Regions from separate parts of the Paenibacillus sp. FSL L8-0435 genome, predicted to be linked through region 2. Evidence: riboswitches for the same ligand, from Rfam matches in the RefSeq annotation. Region 2 holds a riboswitch; the other holds the start of a gene.
What was found. Region 2 has a riboswitch for glycine ahead of sdaAB (L-serine ammonia-lyase, iron-sulfur-dependent subunit beta). Riboswitches for the same ligand answer to the same signal wherever they lie in the genome.
Positions count from the first base shown of each region.

Region 1 (10,315 bases), 2.2 Mb from region 2:
CTCATGTTCTTCCGGGTTGAATGCAAAACGCTTCACCAGAACTTTTCCAGTTTCCTGCAAAGCACCGTAGACAATCGATTTCACCTTCTCGTTGGCAATAGCCTTTTGAATCGTGTCATACCCGTGCACATTACCGATATATGCTGCAACGCAGTGTCCTGTATTAACAGTGAACAGTTTCCGTTCGATATACGGCTCCAGATCATCGACATATACAATGCCCTCAACCGGTTTGAATGCAGGAGCCATCTGGGAACGATCAACTACCCACTCGTAAAAAGGCTCAACCTGTACATGCAACGGATCTTCATGATGCTGAATAGGCACTATCCGGTCTACGGCTGAATCTGGAAAATAAACATACTGATCTGCAAGGGAACGTACTTTTTCATCAAGCAGAGCATATACATGCTCTTTCAATTGTGTGCTGGCTCCAATGGCGTTCTCGCAAGCAATAATGTGAAGAGGGTTTTGAGCAGGACCGGAATTCAGTCTTTTCTCAAGTCCCTTCGCAATCCCTGGTGCAATATGTTTTAACACGCCCACACCCACTGCGGTTGTAATCAGATCAGCTTCCACCACAGTTTGGGCAACCGTTTCTAGCTGAGTCCCATCGATTGCGTTTACACCTGTAACGGTCTCCTGATCCTTGCTCTCGTTAGCCAGTTCCACCGTGTACTGTCCCTGCTCCTGAAGAGCTGCTACCAAGTCCTGATTCACGTCGGAGAAAATCACCTCATACCCTGCACGGGAGAGAATCAATCCAATGAACCCACGTCCAATGTTACCTGCGCCAAAGTGTAGAGCCTTCATAGTTCCATTTCACTTTCCAGAATAGCGATAACTTCTTCGGCTGTTTTCGCCAGACGCAGGGCCTCCATATTCTCATCCTCAGCACAGATCACCGCAATGCTAGTCAAGATCTCCATATGTTCCCCGCCTTGAGCCGCGATACCAATGACCATATAAGCCTTTTCTTCGCCAAAATCAACACCTTGTGGATACTGAATGACAGAGATACCTGTGGATAAAATGAAAGCTTTGGATTCCTTTGTACCGTGTGGGATCGCAAGGCCGTTCCCTACATAGGTTGAGACAATCTCTTCACGTTCAATCATCTTCTCAATGTAATCAGCGGTAATATGTCCCGCATCCTTCAGAATCTGTCCTGCCATGCGAATCGCTTCGTATTTATCCTGAGCCGTCGCATTCATGATGACTTTATCTGTTGTTAACATACTCATAATGGTTGACCTCCAATTTCGGTTTTACTGCGATAAAATCCAACGAGTTCCTGGGACAGGTAATGAATGAGTTCATCCCTGATTCCCTTTTCCAGCAATGTAATCATTTCTTCCTGTAATAACAGGGCGCTGATCTCACTGAGAACCTCCAGGCTTTCCTTGGATAATTCTCTGGGACCGAGCATCAAGAGGACATGGGTAACTCCTGCCGGATCATCCGGCGTACGAAGGAGTGGCTCAGTGAGCTGAAACAAGCTAATGGACGGCCTGTAGATCCCCTCACTGCGTGTATGAAACAGCGCAAGTCTTGTGCCGGGAATCTTCTGACTCCCCACTGCCTCACGTGCCTCCAACCGTTTTGCGACCTCCTCCGGTTCCCTCAACACACCAGATCCATGGAGTACGTTGCACATCGCATACACCGTTTTATAGAATCCGATATCTTGGTTATCCAGCGGATACACCTGAAACTTTCCAATAATTCGGACGATCTCAACTAAAATAGCTTCCATTCCGTCAGGGTCAGAATAACGACTTGTCGTCTGAACCTCTATTTCACGGGGCTTATTATGCTGTTGTTGTAATGTTGTTGTTCGGATAAAATGACGCAGACGTTCGCTCTCTTCCGCCGTAAGCAGTGGACTTACTTTGTAATACTGATGCTCATCCATCGGCAGATCAACAGTGGATAAGACCAGATCATATTGATCTGTAGGCATCCGGGCAGCTTCATACCAGGACACGCTGTCCATGATCCGAATTTCGGGAATCTCCTTGGATAATCGGCTGGAAAGCATGCGTGATGATCCGATTCCGCTTGTACACACGATGATGGCCCTGATCTCCCGTTTCAATGCACGTAACCTCTCGATGGAAGCGCCAAAGTGCATGACTAAGAAACCAATTTCCTCATCCGGAACGTCAGTACCTGGCCAAGCTTGATGCACGGATTGTTTGACTTCTTCGAAGAGTGAATCATAATCCTTGCGAATCTGCTGCAGTAGCGGATTACGAATCATCTGTTGCCCTTCAATTCGCTCCATTACAGGTTGCATATGACCAAGCAGACCTTCACGAAGCAACCGATCCTCATGAAAGGCATAATGTGTTCTCGCCTGCATCTGATCAATCAGTGAATGTACCCTGTCCAGTAATATCAAGTCGTCTATTGGCAACAGCCGTGAAGAGTGAATCCGCTGCTCTGTCTCAATTAATAGTCTGTGAAAATAAGCTTGCTCATCTTGGGAGAATGTCAGTCCCAGTTGGGTGGATAACACACCACACAAGCGGGAAGCCATATAAGGTGGAACCTTCATCTCATCTTGCTCTGCAACTTTATCTCCCGTGTTCTCTTGTGGAGACATACGGCCAATGCCAAAGCCTTTACGAATACGTACAACCGCGACGGATAATTGAATCAGCAGCTTCATGTATTGGCGTTCCGGGATGTTCTCCAGCCATTCGATGTCTGGTTGCCATAACGCATTTTCGACCGTAAGCACATCACCGTGTCCAATCATATCCAACAGTTTTTGGTTTACGACGGAGCCCCCTTGTTCTGGCTGTCTTCCGAACAGGTCGGACTCATCCAAAAATTCGAGAGCAAGTGCAGCTATGGCTGTGCGATGAATTTTCTCACTTCCGTTAATCTTGACGCCATATCCACGTCTGCGAACCAGCTTTAGTCCCGCCTGACGGATCCGTGACTCCAGATCGTCCAGATCCGTGGTTACGGTGGATACGGTCACTTTCAGATCCGAAGCCAAGGCGAGTAACTTTACAGGCTCCGGTTCATCCAGCAAGATGCAAAGCATGAAGAGCTTACGCTCTTCTGGCGTAAACTCTACATATTCTTTACCCTCTAGTTGCTTGCGCAATACAGCCAGATCATCGGAACTGGCATCGATTCGGATACCGGTTCCTGATTTTTTTTCCAGCCTCATGCCCAAAGGTTCAAGCCATTGTTCAATCATTTGCAGCTCCCGGTGAACCGTTCGGGTACTGACCTTTACTTCAACGGCGATTTCGCCGGCAGTGACTTCATGTGGATGCTCCAGCAGAAACTCCACGATTTCACGTTGTCTTTTGGTAATACTCATATCTCAGCCTCCGGCTCAGGGAAAACGAATGCGTGCAATTACTTTAGACGTTCAACGAGCGCATCGTATTCCGGGCTTTTTAGGAAGTTGTCGATGGATATATGTTCTGCGTTCGGCGCTACGGAGCGGGCACGATCGGTCAATACTTGTTGTGTAATTACCACATCTGCATCCGGTGGGATATCACTGATAGCCGTATTGGTCACCGTAACGTCAATCCCCTCTGCCTTCATCTTCTTACGTAGAATGGAAGCGCCCATGGCACTCGACCCCATGCCTGCATCACAGGAGAAGACAATTTTCTTCACATCTGTTTTCACTGTAGAAGAAGCCATATCTGCGACTCTGTCTGCTTCTCGTTGATTAGCCGTAATACCAGCGCTTGGCACGGTTCCTTGACTCTTCATGTCTTTCATCCGACTGGATGCGGACTCCAGATCTTCGTCTTTTTGTTTACCCGTTTTCAGCAACACTGCTGCAACCAGGAAGGATACGACTGCTGCTACAAGCACCCCTGCGAGCATCGGCAGGTATCCACCTTTTGGTGTTAAGAGGAAATACGCGATAATACTACCCGGTGATGGTGCCGAAACAAGTCCTGCTCCAGTGAGCATGAATGTTAATGTACCTGCGACGCCACCCGCAATTGCGGCAAGAATCAGAATCGGTCTCATCAAAATGTAAGGGAAGTAGATCTCATGAATTCCCCCGAAGAAATGAATGATAACAGCACCCGGTGCAGAAGATTTGGCCATTCCGCGTCCGAAGAAACAGTAAGCAAGCAAGATACCAAGTCCCGGACCCGGGTTCGATTCAAGCATGTATAACACGGATTGCCCTAATTCTCTTGCTTGATCTGTTGCAATCGGTGTCAGAATCCCGTGGTTGATTGCATTGTTCAGGAACAATACTTTACCTGGTTCAATGATTAGGTTGACCAGCGGTAACAAGCCCAGATTCATTAAGCCTTGTACCCCGGCAGACAATACTTTGCTAATCGCTTCTACAGCAGGCCCGATGCCCAGTAGCGCAAAAATCCCCAAGATCCCGCCAATAATACCGGCTGAGAAGTTGTTAACCAGCATTTCAAATCCGGCTCTAATTTTACCTTCAATGGATTTATCAAACTTTTTGATGATCCATGCTGCCAGTGGTCCGGCAATCATGGCACCGAGGAACATCGGAATATCACTACCCACGATGACCCCGATGGTCATAATGGCACCCACGACACCACCACGCTGACCATGCACCATCGTACCCCCGGTGTAACCGATTAACAGTGGCAGCAAATATTTGATCATCGGATCAACTAGCTGTGCTAGTGTCTCGTTAGGGAACCAGCCTGTTGGAATGAACATGGCTGTAATTAATCCCCAGGCGATGAACGCTCCCATATTCGGCATGACCATACCACTCAGGAATCGGCCAAAACGTTGCACACCTACCCGTAGCCCACCTTTGGAATTGGACGATTGGTCCAAATTACTCATTGTATTATCCTCCTTGGATCAAGTGATTATGATTTATGAAAGGGGTATCATTTCTCCCCTGCTGTAATCCTAAGCGAGAATGCTCTCCTGTTCAATGAAATGAAAGCGTACTTTCGTCATGAACAATGATGACAACATTAGGTTATGTAATCGTTTTAATCGATGCATAATGCCTGAACCCATTGATACACAAGGCTTTTCTTGCCTATGACTTTTATCATTTCCAGAATCATTTTCTAACCTATAGCTTGGTCCAATCAGGTGATTTACATCCACAATCTGCTTCAATCCACATTCAAAACCATTCTTGGAAAGCACAAAAAACCCGTGCAAGCATCAGGCTCACACAGGTCGAAACAATATGAAGCTCATATCATTTGGTTATAAAATATATGTTAATAAGTACAAGTTCGTTAAAACTATTCTTCCGTATGTTTCCGATACGCGTCTGCATTCATCAATGTAGACAATGCTGCTGTCAGATCTCCCTCAACACGAATCTCAATCATCCAGCCTTCCTCGTAAGGAGAGCTGTTCACAAGTTCAGGGGAATCCTGCAACGAATCATTAACTGCAATAATTGAACCTGTGACGGGAGAGAACAAGTCCGAAACCGTTTTGACCGATTCGATCGTTCCAATGCTATCTTCTGCTTTTACATTGGTTTCAAGGTCAGGCAGTTCCACAAACACAATGTCACCCAGCTGATGCTGTGCGAACTCGGTAATGCCAATACGTACAGTATCCTCCCCTACGGTTTGCACCCATTCATGCTCTTCACTGTACAGGAAATCACTTTTCAATTCGCTCATCGATATCCGCCTCGCTTTTCATTAAATGAGTGCATGCGTTCTTTGACCTTAACCTTTTTCCCAGAACATAGCGTATGATATTTATGAATCAAATGTCAATATACCTCACAATTTATTTACTGAACACCTCTAAATCCTGTAACCGGATTACACTCTTTCTTCATATACTGGTGAATATTAGAATAGTAAGCGCACTCTTTATAAATACACGAACAATAACATAGAAAACAGATTAAATATTCGGTTTTAAATTGTTATCTATGATATCGTTCTTGACATCGGTAGTGGATTCACGTTTTAATGAAAAGAGTAAATATGTTTATTGGACTATGTAATACCCGCGGATGAATGTAAAGGGAGAGATTACCCGTGACACCCGATTCGGGATGTACATGAGGTAACGCCGAAGGAGTAAACCACCGATAAGCGGAGGTGAATCTCTCAGGCAAAAGGACTTTTACGGGACGCAACTCTGGAGAGCATCTATTCGCCCTGTGCGGGCGTTATGATCACCCAAGGGGAAACCTGCTGCACAACGCAGCGGGGTAACTCTCAGGTACAAGGGACAGAGCCTTAGAATACAGCGTGCTACTTGGCATGCCGATTCTTTGGCCTGTCCTTTTCCTTTTTCCCAAAAAACGAAAAACAGGATGTAGAACGGCGCTGCCATAGCTGCCTTACCATACTTATGTGATGAAATTATCTAGCTGGAAATTTAAAAATACCCTGGTTCATTGATCCACGATTGTATATCCGGCCGGCTCACGGCCCATGACGAGGTGATTTGATGTCCGATTTGCTTAGAACACCACTCTTCCCACTGTATCAGCAATACGAAGGCGTACGGTGCATTGATTTTGGAGGCTGGGAGCTTCCGGTACAATTTAGCGGAATCCAGAAAGAACATGAAGCGGTACGCGAGCGCGCGGGACTGTTCGATGTATCCCATATGGGCGAATTCACGGTACAGGGTGAGCAGGCTGAAGCGTTTTTGCAACAAATGATGACCAATGATGTGACCACGCTGGTTCCCGATCAAGCCCAGTACACCCTGATGTGTTATCCAGATGGCGGTGTGGTGGATGATCTGCTCGTGTATAAGCTGGAAGATCAGCATTATATGCTTGTGGTTAACGCCTCCAACATCGACAAGGATTGGGCGTGGCTGCAAGAGCACTTGATTCCCGGCGTAAGCATGACCAACGATTCGGAGCAGACGGCGCTACTCGCCTTGCAAGGTCCACTGGCTGTAGACATTATCGGAAAAGTTACAGATACGGATGTAAGCTCGATTGAACCGTTTCGTTTTGTGCAGGATGCTGAAGTATGTGGAGTAAAATTACTGTTGTCCCGTACCGGTTATACCGGTGAAGATGGCTTTGAGCTATATGTTCCTGCAGATCAGGCCGCTGTGGTCTGGAATGGGTTAATGCAAGCCGGTGAAGGTCACGGACTTGTACCCACAGGCCTCGGTGCTCGGGATACACTGCGCTTTGAAGCAAAGCTCCCTCTGTATGGACAGGAATTGTCGGCAACTATCTCTCCACTCGAAGCTGGCGTAGGTATGTTTGTGAAGCTGAATGCCGGACCTTTTATCGGACACGAAGCCTTGTTACAGCAAAAAACTGACGGGCCCGCCCGCAAACTGGTCGGCATCGAAGTGTTGGAGCGCGGTATTCCCCGCCCCCACTATCCGATTTACGCCGAAGGCGTACAGATCGGTGAAGTGACAACAGGCACGCAATCACCTACATTGAAGCGTAATCTGGGGCTTGCCCTCATCGACAGCAAATACGCTGCGCTGGGAACCCCGCTTGAGATTGAGATTCGCGGCAAGAAATTAAAAGCCGAGGTCGTGAAGACCCCTTTTCATAAACGGACACGTACGTCGAAGACACCTACTCAAGGAGCTGATCAAGCATGAGCAAGCACCGTTACATTCCCATGACTGAGCAAGATCAGAACGCCATGCTCGCAACCATTGGTGTGGGTACGCTGGAGGATCTGTTTCAGGACATTCCGCAGGAGATTCGTTATCAGGGCGAGCTGCCCGTATCCTCCAAACTTGATGAATATGCGCTGACACGTCACATGTCCAAACAAGCCGGCGCCAACGCCAATTTCGAAACACACGCCAGCTTCCTCGGCGCTGGCATATATGATCATCATGTTCCTTCCGTCATCAATCATGTCATTTCCCGTTCCGAGTTTTACACTGCCTACACACCTTATCAGCCTGAGATCAGCCAAGGTGAACTACAGGCCATTTTCGAATTTCAATCCTACATCTGTGAATTAACCGGTATGGCTGTAGCCAATGCCAGCATGTATGACGGCGCAACAGCTTTTGCGGAAGCCGGTAATCTCGCCGCAGCAGCAACTCGTCGCAAACAGCTCATCGTATCCCGTACCGTTCATCCGGAAGCCCGTCAGGTATTGCAGGCATATGCGCACGGACTCCGTCTGGAGATTGTCGAGATTGGTTATAAGGATGGCGTCACTGATTGGGATGCCCTGCAAGCAGCCATATCCGACGATACCGCTGCTGTCATGATCCAGAGTCCAAACTTCTTTGGTGCCGTGGAAAATGTAAAGCAGGCTGCCGATCTGGTGCATGCGCACAAGGGCCTGCTCGTTGTAAGTGCCAACCCGCTATCGCTGGGTCTGCTGGAAGCCCCAGGCAAGCTGGGTGCCGACATCGTTGTAGGTGATGCGCAGCCCCTCGGCATCGCCGCTTCACTCGGCGGTCCGACATGCGGATATTTCGCCGTGTCCCAGCCTCATATGCGCCGAATTCCTGGCCGAATTGTAGGCCAGACCACGGATCGCAACGGCAAACGTGGTTTTGTACTCACACTGCAAGCACGTGAACAGCATATCCGCCGCGAAAAGGCGACATCCAACATCTGTTCCAACCAGGCTTTGCTGGCACTCAGCGCATCTGTCTATATGTCCATCATGGGGAAACAAGGAATGATCGATGTAGCGGATCTGAACCTGCAAAAGAGTCATTACACCCTGAATACATTAACTGTGATTCCTGGAGTTAGCCTTACTTTTAATGCACCAACATTTAATGAGTTTGTTATTCAGCTTCCTGAGGGAACAGACGTGGATGCTCTTCAATTGAAACTGCTGGATGCGGGCTTCATTGGTGGTTACGAACTTGGACGTGATTATCCAGAGCTTGCCGGACATATGCTGATTGCTGTTACCGAACGACGCAGTAAGGAAGAGATTGACGAATTCGCACGAGCATTGGAGGGATCGCTGTGACTCAGGAAACGACGACAACGACAACATCGGTACAGGGACAATCGGAAACAGGTACCTCTGTCTCCACTTCGGTTCAACCTGAGACGGATACAACATTTAGTGCACAGACCTTATCTCCTGCTCCGGAACAATCATTGATTTTTGAACTCAGCAGCCCGGGGCGTGTCGCTTATTCCTTGCCAGAATGTGACGTTCCTCGTCAGGCCGCCAATACGTTGATTCCCCGGGAAATGCTCCGTTCGGAAGCAGCGGCACTGCCGGAAGTGTTCGAGATAGATGTTATTCGACATTATACTGCGCTATCCCGTCGCAACTTCGGTGTAGATAACGGATTCTACCCACTGGGCTCTTGTACGATGAAATACAATCCAAAGATTAATGAGGATGTTGCACGTTATAACGGTTTCGCCAAAATCCATCCGTACCAGCATGAATCCAGCATTCAAGGTGCTCTTGAACTGTTATATACGTTGCAAAACGACCTTGCAGGTCTGACAGGTATGGACGCTGTGACTCTGCAACCAGCCGCTGGTGCCCATGGAGAATGGACTGGACTTATGATGATTCGTGCCTACCACGAAGGTCGTGGCGAACAACGTACCAAAGTCATCGTGCCCGATTCATCTCACGGGACCAACCCGGCAAGTGCTACCGTTGCAGGATTTGAAACTGTGACGATTCCATCCCGGGCAGACGGACTAGTTGATCTGGATGCACTCCGTGCAGCCGTCGGTTCGGATACGGCGGCATTGATGCTGACAAATCCGAATACACTTGGTTTGTTCGAGAAAGACATTCAGGAAATTGCATCCATCGTACACCAGGCTGGTGGTTTGCTATACTACGATGGCGCGAACTCCAATGCCATTATGGGCATTACCCGTCCGGGTGATATGGGCTTTGACGTGGTGCATCTGAACTTGCACAAAACGATGAGTACGCCTCATGGCGGTGGTGGACCTGGCGCCGGACCCGTCGGCGTGAAGAGCCGTCTGGTTCCGTTCCTGCCTAAGCCGATGGTGATCAAAAATGATGACGGTATGTATGCATTCGATCGTGAAGGCGATCAATCCATTGGCCGGGTGAAAGCCTACTACGGTAACTTCGGTATATTGGTACGTGCCTATGCTTACATTCGCACCTATGGACCGGAAGGCTTACGCCGTGTCTCTGAATGCGCGGTACTGAATGCCAACTATATGATGGCCCGTCTCGCCCCTTACTACGAGATTCCGTATCCGGGCGTATGTAAACATGAATTTGTCATGTCTGGACGGGGGTTGAAGCAATATGGTGTACGCACACTTGATGTTGCCAAACGACTGCTTGATTTTGGATATCATCCACCAACCGTGTACTTCCCGCTCAACGTCGAAGAATGCATCATGATC
Region 1 is NZ_CP150185.1:5,406,040-5,416,354, forward strand. Features, by position in the region: gene NST33_RS24055 (mannitol-1-phosphate 5-dehydrogenase) at 1-813, opposite strand, end outside; gene NST33_RS24060 (PTS sugar transporter subunit IIA) at 810-1,244, opposite strand; gene NST33_RS24065 (BglG family transcription antiterminator) at 1,241-3,343, opposite strand; gene NST33_RS24070 (PTS mannitol transporter subunit IICB) at 3,382-4,836, opposite strand; gene gcvH (glycine cleavage system protein GcvH) at 5,256-5,648, opposite strand; glycine riboswitch at 5,993-6,115, shown strand; gene gcvT (glycine cleavage system aminomethyltransferase GcvT) at 6,436-7,572, shown strand; gene gcvPA (aminomethyl-transferring glycine dehydrogenase subunit GcvPA) at 7,569-8,924, shown strand; gene gcvPB (aminomethyl-transferring glycine dehydrogenase subunit GcvPB) at 9,059-10,315, shown strand, end outside.
Region 1: another riboswitch for glycine. It lies ahead of gcvT (glycine cleavage system aminomethyltransferase GcvT); the one in region 2 lies ahead of sdaAB (L-serine ammonia-lyase, iron-sulfur-dependent subunit beta).

Region 2 (10,315 bases):
CGGCATCGCACTGCCTACTTCCAGCATGACATCGATGACTTCATCTGACGGAATGGCACTACGCACTCCGGCCAGGGCCATGTCAGCCGCAGCCAGCGCCGTAACTGCACCCAGTCCATTACGGACGATGCACGGGATTTCAACAAGGCCTGCGACCGGATCGCAGATAAGGCCCAGTGTATTTTTTAACGCCAAACCAACGGCATGAACGACCTGTTCCGGTGTACCTCCACGCAGTTCAACCATGGCACCCGCAGCCATGCCGATCGCGGAACCCACTTCCGCCTGGCAGCCACCTTCGGCCCCGGAGATAAATGAATTGTTGGCAATAACATAACCAATCGCTCCCGCACAGAACAACCCGTTCACCAAATGTTCGTCCGTCCAGCCAAATCGCTCCTGTGAGCTAATAAACACACCGGGGATGATGCCGCAGGAACCGGCTGTTGGTGTTGCCACGATCCGACCCATGGAGGCATTCACTTCAGATACACACAGGGCATACGCCATGGCAAGTGCGGAAGCATCTCCCGAGCAAGTCTCGCCCTTGCGAATGTACTCAGCCATTTTTTTGCCGTCTCCACCTGTTAATCCACTGCGTGATGTCGTATCTTCCGTTAACCCTTTGCGTACCGCTTCCTTCATCACCTGATAATATTCAGACATCTGCTTCACAACATCCGCTTCCGGTGTATTGGTCTCCTGAACTTGCTCCTCAATCATTAGCTGAGCAATGGTTTTGGATTCCGCTGTACAGATCGTATTCAGTTCGTGTAAATGTTTAAATCGCATCCGAATCAACTCCTCTCTTCAAATCAATAACACGAATGTCTAGCACATGGTCCAGCTCCCTTAGACGCTTGAGCATATCGGGATTAGGCAAACCATCCATTTCCATCGCGGTAAGTGCCTCGCCATCACGGGCTTTCCGGTCCACCTGCATATACCCGATGTTAACCCCGGATGAACTGATCGTGGACGTTACCGATGCAAGCACCCCTGCTTTGTCCGCATGTCGCAGAACGAGTGTTGGAAACTCACCACTAATCTGAACACGAAAATCATTCATCGAATGCACCGATACGCTTCCACCACCAATGGATGCACCGATTAAGGAGCAGGCACGTTCTCCATGCCACAACTCAATTTTGACCGTATTTGGATGAGGAGCAGGCAGGCCACTTGTATAAAACTCAACCTCCATGCCCGCTTCCTCTGCGTATTGCTCTGCATCCGGGATACGCGGATCGTCTGTGACATAATCCAGCAGACCGCCGATCAGTGCCAGATCTGTTCCGTGCCCCTGATACGTATCTGCAAATGAACCGTACAGTGTCAGCCGGGCACGATCTGGCGTACATCCTAGCCACTGTCGAGCAATTCTCCCTAACCTTGCCGCTCCAGCTGTATGTGAACTTGAAGGCCCCGTCATCGACGGACCAATAATTGAGAAAACATCTTTAAATCGCACTTGTAAACCTCCATTATTAATCATGATTCATATTTGTAAAATGTATTCGTCATTTCGATCCAGGAGTTTCATCCACAATGTCCCTTATTTAGATATGATGACATCAAAAAAGGACAGAAGAAGGCCTTAGGCCCTCTCTCTGTCCTCGATACCTGAGAGTTTCACGATCAGCAGTGTCTCACGACAAGGGTGCACTGCCTGCGATTACAGACAAGTTCACCGGGCTGACTGATCATATACCCCTTGGGTGGCGCAGTTCGCGCACTCTCCAGAGTTGCGTCCAACGATGGTACATTTACCTGAGAGATTAACCACTGCGCCGGGTGCGCAGCAGCTTGCTCCTTCGGTGCCTGAACACTAGCCATATTGCTCGGCTAACCCAGGTCTCTCCCGCTCGTTATCATCCGCTGTATTATCTTAATTCGATTCGAATTGGTACATTTCTAAGTTTTTGATCATGATCAAGCATACCCATAGAGTAATGTACAACATCATATATGTCAACAAAAGTAACGTGTAATTATCATAAGTTCGATGTCTATTTTAACTGAAGCGAATAGCATTAATATTTCTCACTTCCGCTGAGGCACTAGTGACGCTTGTAGTGGTTGTAAATTGGATGCTTATCGTGTATGCGTTAGTCGTTGTAGCAGGGGCAGTATCCACGTAAGTGTTGGAGGAAAGAAACCTTAACGTTCCCGCAGCATTACCGCTCCTTGAGAGTTGCAATTGATTAATTAGAACTCCGTTACGTCTCAGATTAATGTTATATGCGATAGTCCAGTTAGAACCTACAACTACTGCTACTTGTGTACTGTTGTCTATTTTCACGCGTTGACCTGCCACTACAGGTACATTAAGTGTCTGAATCGTCGTTTCAGCTACTAATGAAAGACCCAACGCCGTGGTCTGGCTATCAGCAAACAAGGAAGAATCCGCAGGAGCAGAAGCTGCCGTTGATCCGGTCGCACCTGTAGCCCCAGTGGCTCCGGTCGTTCCCGTTACTCCCGTTACTCCGGACGTCCCGGTTGTTCCGGTTACGCCTGTCGCACCTGTAATACCAGTGACTCCGGTCGCACCCGTTACGCCTGTTGCGCCTGTAACACCAGTGGATCCCGTCGTTCCCGTCACGCCTGTCGCGCCTGTATCTCCAGTGATTCCGGTGGATCCCGTCACTCCTGTCGCTCCTGTAACACCAGTGACTCCCGTCGTTCCCGTCACGCCTGTCGCACCCGTATCACCAGTGGATCCGGTGGATCCCGTTATACCTGTTGCACCTGTATCCCCAGTAACTCCAGTCGCTCCCGTTACTCCTGTTGTACCTGTGTCACCAGTAACTCCAGTAATTCCAGTGGATCCCGTCACACCTGTCGAACCTGTATCTCCAGCGACTCCAGTCGTTCCCGTCACGCCTGTTGCACCTGTAACGCCAGTAACTCCCGTAGCGCCTGTTACCCCTGTAGCACCAGTAGCTCCGGTGGATCCCGTCACACCTGTCGCGCCTGTATCTCCAGTAATTCCAGTCGTTCCCGTCACGCCTGTCGAACCTGTATCTCCAGCGACTCCAGTCGTTCCCGTCACGCCTGTTGCACCTGTAACGCCAGTGACTCCAGTGGATCCCGTGACACCTGTCGCACCTGTATCTCCAGTAATTCCGGTTGCTCCTGTCACGCCTGTCGCGCCCGTATCTCCAGTAACTCCAGTCGTTCCCGTAACTCCTGTTGCACCTGTATCCCCAGTAACTCCAGTGGATCCCGTCAGTCCTGTCACACCCGTATCTCCAATAACTCCCGTAGCGCCTGTATCTCCAGTGACTCCTGTTGCTCCCGTCAATCCGGTTGCACCTGTAACACCAGTATCTCCGGTCGTCCCCGTTACGCCTGTCACTCCCGTATCTCCAGTAACTCCGGTCGCACCCGTTACGCCTGTCGCACCTGTAACACCAGTATCTCCAGTCGCCCCTGTTACGCCTGTTGCACCTGTAGCCCCAGTAACTCCGGTCGTTCCTGTAAGTCCTGTCGCGCCCGTATCTCCAGTAACTCCGGTCGTCCCCGTTACGCCTGTCGCACCTGTAGCCCCAGTGACCCCAGTCGTTCCTGTTATTCCCGTACTACCGGTGACACCTGTGGCTCCAGTAGACCCTGTCTCCCCTGTGCTCCCGGTGACTCCAGTCGTTCCTGTTATTCCTGTACTCCCAGTAATACCCGTCACTCCCGTAAGCCCTGTCTCTCCTGTGGTCCCCGTACTTCCAGTAGCGCCCGTGACTCCTGTCACTCCGGTAGATCCTGTCTCCCCCGTGGTCCCAGTGACACCGGTCTCTCCCGTCGATCCCGTAGTTCCTCCAGGAGGACCAGTAACTCCTGTCAGTCCTGTAACACCTGTAGCCCCTGTAGGACCAGTTGTTCCCGCAACCCCTGCTGTCCCTGTAGCTCCAGTCGCACCCGTTACCCCGACTAGACCGGGGTTCGCTCCTAACAATTCCTCAGACACCAAACGATGTGCCGTTACCAGTTGACCGTTCTCGTTTTTCCCCCATACGGAAATCTGAACTTCATCCTCCGTATCATCACCTGTGATAAATATAAACTCAAATGCATCCAAATCTGCATAATAGTCTTTTGTTATAACCTGGTTAGGCAAAACATTAAACAATTCCTCAACGTATAGTGTGCGAACACCATTCAAATAATAGCCTTGAACCAGAACGGTAGAGAAACTAGTGAGACTCCAATTGTCTAATTTCACTGTAATTCTCTGTGTAGGACGCTCGCCGCTTCCCACCACTATATTATTTTCTATTGGCCCTGTTGATAAAACAGCCATCCTGCGATGCCCCCTTCTCCTGCCTCCATCACCAAATCAAGATTGTCTTCTATGAATATGCATATTGAACTGTAAACGTGAAGTTGCCCTCTTGCCTTTTTGGAATGGACTGAAAGGAGATCGAATAGATATCCACCACACCAAAAGGAGAATATACAAAAAAAAGCTGCCGCTTCGTTTCTGCGGCAACCTTATTATTATTCTTTAGCTCATCTAGACGGATTGGGAAGGGTCAGTGCTTCCGCCCAAGCTTGCAGCTTTGCCTTTGTCCATCCTTCGTTTTCACCCATAATGGAGTAACGCAAGCCATTCTCACTCCATGATATGTTCCGAATGCTCTTCATATATGAACCCTCGGTGTTACGAACCTTAATCTTGGCTTCATCCGGCATTAGTGTATCGTCCACATTTTCTTCCGGCATCTTGAATACCGTCAGGCTGACTTCTACCTTGTCGTTACTTACGTAATACAAGGTTACTTCATCTCTGCTCAGCTCACCGCGCGATGTAGACATTTCGATCCGTGATAGTTCGAATTCTCCACTCATGTCCTGTAGGAACGGCTGTTCCAACGCTTTTTCCGCTTCCTCTAGGGTCACTTCGGAATTCTGCATCATATCGTTCAAGTCCTTCACATCGACCTCCTTAGGGATGTCAATTACGAAAGTATCCTTTGTGAATTCAGGGTCATACTGAATCGGATCATAGACCATTTCTGATTTTCCATCCCCATACGCGCTGTTTACTTTGACAATCATCCACGTTTTGGGATCTACCCAATACTCTGAAGATATGGAGAATGCGCCTTCTTCTTTTGGTGTCAATTCAATATGAATGACGTCCTGTCCATGAAGTTTCTCCTGTCCCATCATATTCACATCATGCGTAGTACGTAACCGCTCTAGTTGATCGAGCAATATTTGCTTCTGGGTTTGATTAGGTTGTTGTGACACGGATGATGCATCCATGGAATATGCTGCCCCTGTTTCTTTTTCATATATGATGATCTTCTTTCCATTATTAACTGCGTAACTGACATTGCCATTCTCTGATGTTTCCGTGCGCTTTCGTCCGGTTTCACCATCTACCCATTCCTTAATTTGCAACGTGTTAGTCAGCTTGTCATCTGCCCATATCTTCATCACACCTTCCGCATAATACGAGGCGGGTTCTGTCTCTGCTGAGACAACCTTCTCAATCATCTCATCTCCTGACATAGCCAGCATATCCTTCTCCGCGCAACCTCCAAGCAGGGCGCCTGCCAACACAGCAGTACCCAGCATCATCCATCCTTTTTTCATCATCTTATCCACCCTCTCTGCGTTTACATTCTCCATGTTCAGGCAATCGGCATGCTGCCAGCGTTCCATATCCTTCGTATGACCACATGCGCATATCCCCTCCGTGCTTTATCGCAACCCGTTTGGCTATACTCAATCCCAATCCCGAACCACCTGCATACGTCTTCTCATCCTGATTCTGGTGTTGAACATAGGGTTCGAAGATACGAATGAGCTGTTCCTCAGGAATAGCAGGACCTTCGTTTTGTACTATGATCAATGTTGCTCCCGCCCTGTAGTTATCCAATTCAGCTCCAAGCGAAGGAATAATCCATTCAGGAAGCTCCCAATCTGAAGCAATAACCCCTAGTCCCATTACACCGTTCGTCCTTGTGTGGCGTAGTGCATTATTTATCAGATTATCTGTCAGGCGCATCAGTTGTTCGGGATGAACCCGGTACAGTTGATCTGTGCGGACATCCATCTTCACGTCAATCTGACCACGCTCGGCAAGTCCCTCATAGCTCCCAAGCAGCATATCAAAAAACTCTTCACCTTCCACCTTAACCATGGCCATCTCCGATTCACTGGAACCCAACGCCGTATACATCTCAAGTTCACTAATCATCTGTTTCATCCGCTCCACATTTCCGAGCAGCACATCCTGATATTCCTGCCTTTCAAGGCGTTTCAGTTGACGATCACCGTTAAGTACCTCCGTATAGGCACTAATGGACATCAACGGTGTTTTCAGATCATGGGATAACGAGGCGATCATGAGCTCTTTTTCTTTTTGCTCCCTCTCCACATCGACCTGAGTATGTCTGATCTTGTCTTGCATTGCATCAAACTGTTGGAGCAAGATGCCCATTTCATCATGACGAACAGGTACCACATCCGTAGCAGCCTCTCCTCGTGCAAAAGCATCCATTCGTTCTATGAGATATTTCATCGGCCGAAAGAGCTTTCGGGACAGCAACCACAGCACTGTTCCGTATAGCAGAATAAAGAAAGTAGCAGCGAGACCCATGACCCAGGTAGTCCGCAAGGATATGCCTTCCAGCCAATCTCCACGCAGCATGACGATTTCGTAAATGCCGACCAACTCACCCTTTTCCCATACGGGTTTCTTCAACGAGAATGTACGATGACGAATCTGTAAGTTGTACAAATTACGATACAGCTCCGCCCCCCCAACGGTGTAAGCTCCAGCAGACCATGTACTCCCCTCTGATGTGTACACCCGAATCCCTGTTGGTAAATACAGAGCAAAGTTCACCCGACCATTCTCCAATTCAGAGAGTGCAGCGAAAGCATCAGGCGAGTGCAGCTGGTACAGTCCCGGGTCAGATAAAGCCAGTTCAATAGGAGCCAATTGTCCGGACAACTCCACATATTCCGTTACGGCACGCTGATCATTGTAATAGTTATACAGGGAGTACAGCGCCCACCCAGCAGCGACAGGCAGCAGCATTACAATGAGGAAGGCAAGCATTAACCAGTACTTCAACTTCATTCCTCAGGCTCCCCCACGAACCGGTAACCACTGCCCCACACCGTCTGAATCCAGCGTGGATGATGGGGCTCGTCACCAAGCTTGGCCCGAAGGCTCTTCACATGAACTGTGACTGTACTCGAGTTCCCCGCCTCTGGCTGACTCCAGACATGTTCATACAGTTCCGCCTTGGTAAACACCCGGCCCGGATGAGAAGCAAGCAGTATGAGCAAAGCCCATTCCTTGTTGGTTAGTGCCACATGTTCTCCATGAACCTGTGCGCGCTGATTCAAATAATCAATCGATAACCCATCGTTATACTGTCTATCTGTCGAATCCGGCTCCACGCCCTGATATCTGCGGTACCTATTCAGATGAGATTTAATGCGAGCTGTAAGTTCCGTTAGACTGAAGGGCTTCGTAATATAATCGTCAGCTCCCAGCCCAAGCCCCCTGACTTTGCTCTCTTCCTCGATTCGAGCACTCATCATGAGCAGCGGAACATCGCTGATCAGTCTAATGTTTTTGCATACCGTGAACCCATCCATTTCCGGTAGCATCAGATCCAACAAGACTAATTGATAGGTTCCCTCCCTAAAGTCTTCCCAGCTCTCCAAACCGCTTGATGCCCAAGTTACCCCATAACCCTCATGACGTAGATGATCTCTCAAAATACGGGCAATCTCCGGATCATCCTCCACCAGCAATATATTCTCGCTGTCTCTCATCGCTGCTTCATCCTCCCATGACTATATTGTAGCTAAGAAAAGTTGACTCTCCTCAGAGTTTATACTTTCTTCATAAATGTCCATTACGATCGTTATCTAATGCATGCAAAAAGAGCACCCCGATTGTTCAGGACGCCCAGGTAATATTCACAATCTTAATCCTAAGTTATAGCTCCTTGAAAAGGAAACACCTCATAACTCATAGAAGATGCTCTCGTTCTGTACATAGGGTCTACAATACTTACTGCACAGCTTCGGCATGCAATCTTTCATCCATTCGTGCCTCGACTCATTCGCCATCTGAAAGGCATAATAACCCAGTGTAAAGATCAACATGAACCCTTCCATCAATCGAATATCACGATCCGTCAGTGGTGCGATCTGTTGGGTATAACCGGATAAAAATATGTCACGTTCCTCCCGATTGAACATAAGTGCTGCCCCTCCGGCATCAAAAAGATAATAACCATAACCGTGTAGACAAAAATCAATCATGGAAATCCCCTGCTCCGTTATCAGCAGATTGTTGCGAGTAATATCCCCATGAATGATCCCCCATGTCCCTGCGTGATGCGGGTATGTTTCTAACTGCTCATTAATGTTCTCAAACGTCTCACGAAGCAGATCAAAGTCTTCCGTTGTAAAAATCCCCAGTCGGACACCTTCCTCTAGCTGCCCTAGCATGACCAAGTTCTCATGGCTATTGCCATATGCCGGCCGCACCTTTGTTCGATCTATCTGATTCTGCATACGCCCATATTGATGAAGCATCTGCAGTTGTGCCCCAAGATCATAGATCTGCTCTGTTGTCAGCCGTTCTCCCTGCTGGATGTCCCTTCCCTCAATCCACTCCAGTACTGTACAGCAGATTTCTTTCCCTGCTTCACTTGTCCATACCGTGACCCATTCACCCGATGCATTCCGTACCGGATGTTGCACGCGCAATGCTGTCGTTGCATTTAACTCATGAAGCAGGTTCATCTCTGCCTCCAGCGCAGGAAGCGTATGCTGAATGCCGGTCATACTTGCATATGCGGCTTGATGGATACGTACCAGATACTTCTGCCCGCTTGCTCCATCAACGACATGATATGTCAGATTCTCATTATGACGAATATATGAAACGACAGGTTTCTCAATAGTGTAGTTCTGTATAATCTGAGCTGCCATATGGTCGTAAGACATCTGATCCGTAGTGATTATTAACATCTCCTTCGAAGTCAAGTAAACGTTCTCTTCACACTAAATATCGTAGCATAATGTTTATCCCGCATACAGAAAATCCCACTAAAATTATAAATTAAAAAAGCACAACCCCCGAACAACCGTCCAGGCATTGTGCTTTCTTTTGTCTCTATTATTTCTCTATCTCTCTGTCTGTTGCTCTATGTGACACTCCATGATCCAATTAACCGAAACGACCCATAATGTATTCTTGTGTCAGACGATTGTCCGGGTTCGTGAAAATATGCTCTGTATCCCCGTGCTCAATCATGCTTCCCAGATAGAAATAAGCTGTATAATCCGAGATGCGTGCCGCCTGCTGCATGTTATGGGTAACAATAACAATCCGTAGCTCCTTCTTGAGCTCGGTAATCAACTCTTCAACTTTACCCGTAGATACCGGGTCAAGTGCAGATGCCGGCTCATCGAGCAACAGAATCTGTGGTTCAACAGACAAAGCGCGAGCGATACATAGGCGTTGCTGTTGTCCGCCAGAGAGAGACAGAGCTGACTCATGCAGTCTGTCTTTCACTTCGTCCCAGAGCGCAGCACGGCGCAAGCTTTTTTCCACAATTTCATCCAGTGCCTTCTTACTCTTCGTACCACGGTAGCGGGGGCCAAACGCGATATTGTTGTAGATGGACTTATGAAAAGGATTTGGCTTCTGCCACACCATGCCAATCTTCTGGCGAAGCTTGATTACATCGGTTCCAGGCTCATTCAGATCGTTACCGTCCATCCAGATATGTCCCTCAGTACGGGAACCGGCAATCTCGTCGTTCATCCGGTTCAGCGACCGGAGGAACGTGGATTTACCGCAACCAGACGGTCCAATAAGAGCCGTTACGCTTGCTTCAGGAAACGTCAGGCTAATCTGCTTGACCGCCTGGAAATGTCCATAATATATGCTTAACTGTTCCGTACCAAAAGGTATGGCCATGTTGGTTCCTCCTTATTTCGAAGCTGTCATGCGGCGGAATACAACCCGACCGATCCAGCGTGCACTTAGATTGAACGCCAGCACGAGAATGACAAGCACGGCGGATGCCCCTGCTGCCACTTCTTTGGAATCTGGCCCAATACCTTCACTGTTCACTTTCCAGATATGGACAGCAAGTGTCTCTGCCGGACGGAAAGGATTAAGCGGTGATCTTGGACTCGTGGGATTCCAATCTGTAAAGTCCAATGGTGGACTACTCATACCTGCGGTGAACATCAGCGCGGCTGCTTCACCGAAGATCCGGCCCGATGCCAGGATCGTACCCGTAATCAAGCTCGGCAATGCCACAGGCAA
Region 2 is NZ_CP150185.1:509,659-519,973, reverse strand. Features, by position in the region: gene sdaAA (L-serine ammonia-lyase, iron-sulfur-dependent, subunit alpha) at 1-792, opposite strand, end outside; gene sdaAB (L-serine ammonia-lyase, iron-sulfur-dependent subunit beta) at 782-1,471, opposite strand; glycine riboswitch at 1,750-1,874, opposite strand; gene NST33_RS02495 (collagen-like triple helix repeat-containing protein) at 2,015-4,294, opposite strand; gene NST33_RS02490 (hypothetical protein) at 4,504-5,598, opposite strand; gene NST33_RS02485 (HAMP domain-containing sensor histidine kinase) at 5,600-7,090, opposite strand; gene NST33_RS02480 (response regulator transcription factor) at 7,087-7,797, opposite strand; gene NST33_RS02475 (phosphotransferase) at 7,990-9,006, opposite strand; gene pstB (phosphate ABC transporter ATP-binding protein PstB) at 9,206-9,961, opposite strand; gene pstA (phosphate ABC transporter permease PstA) at 9,974-10,315, opposite strand, start outside.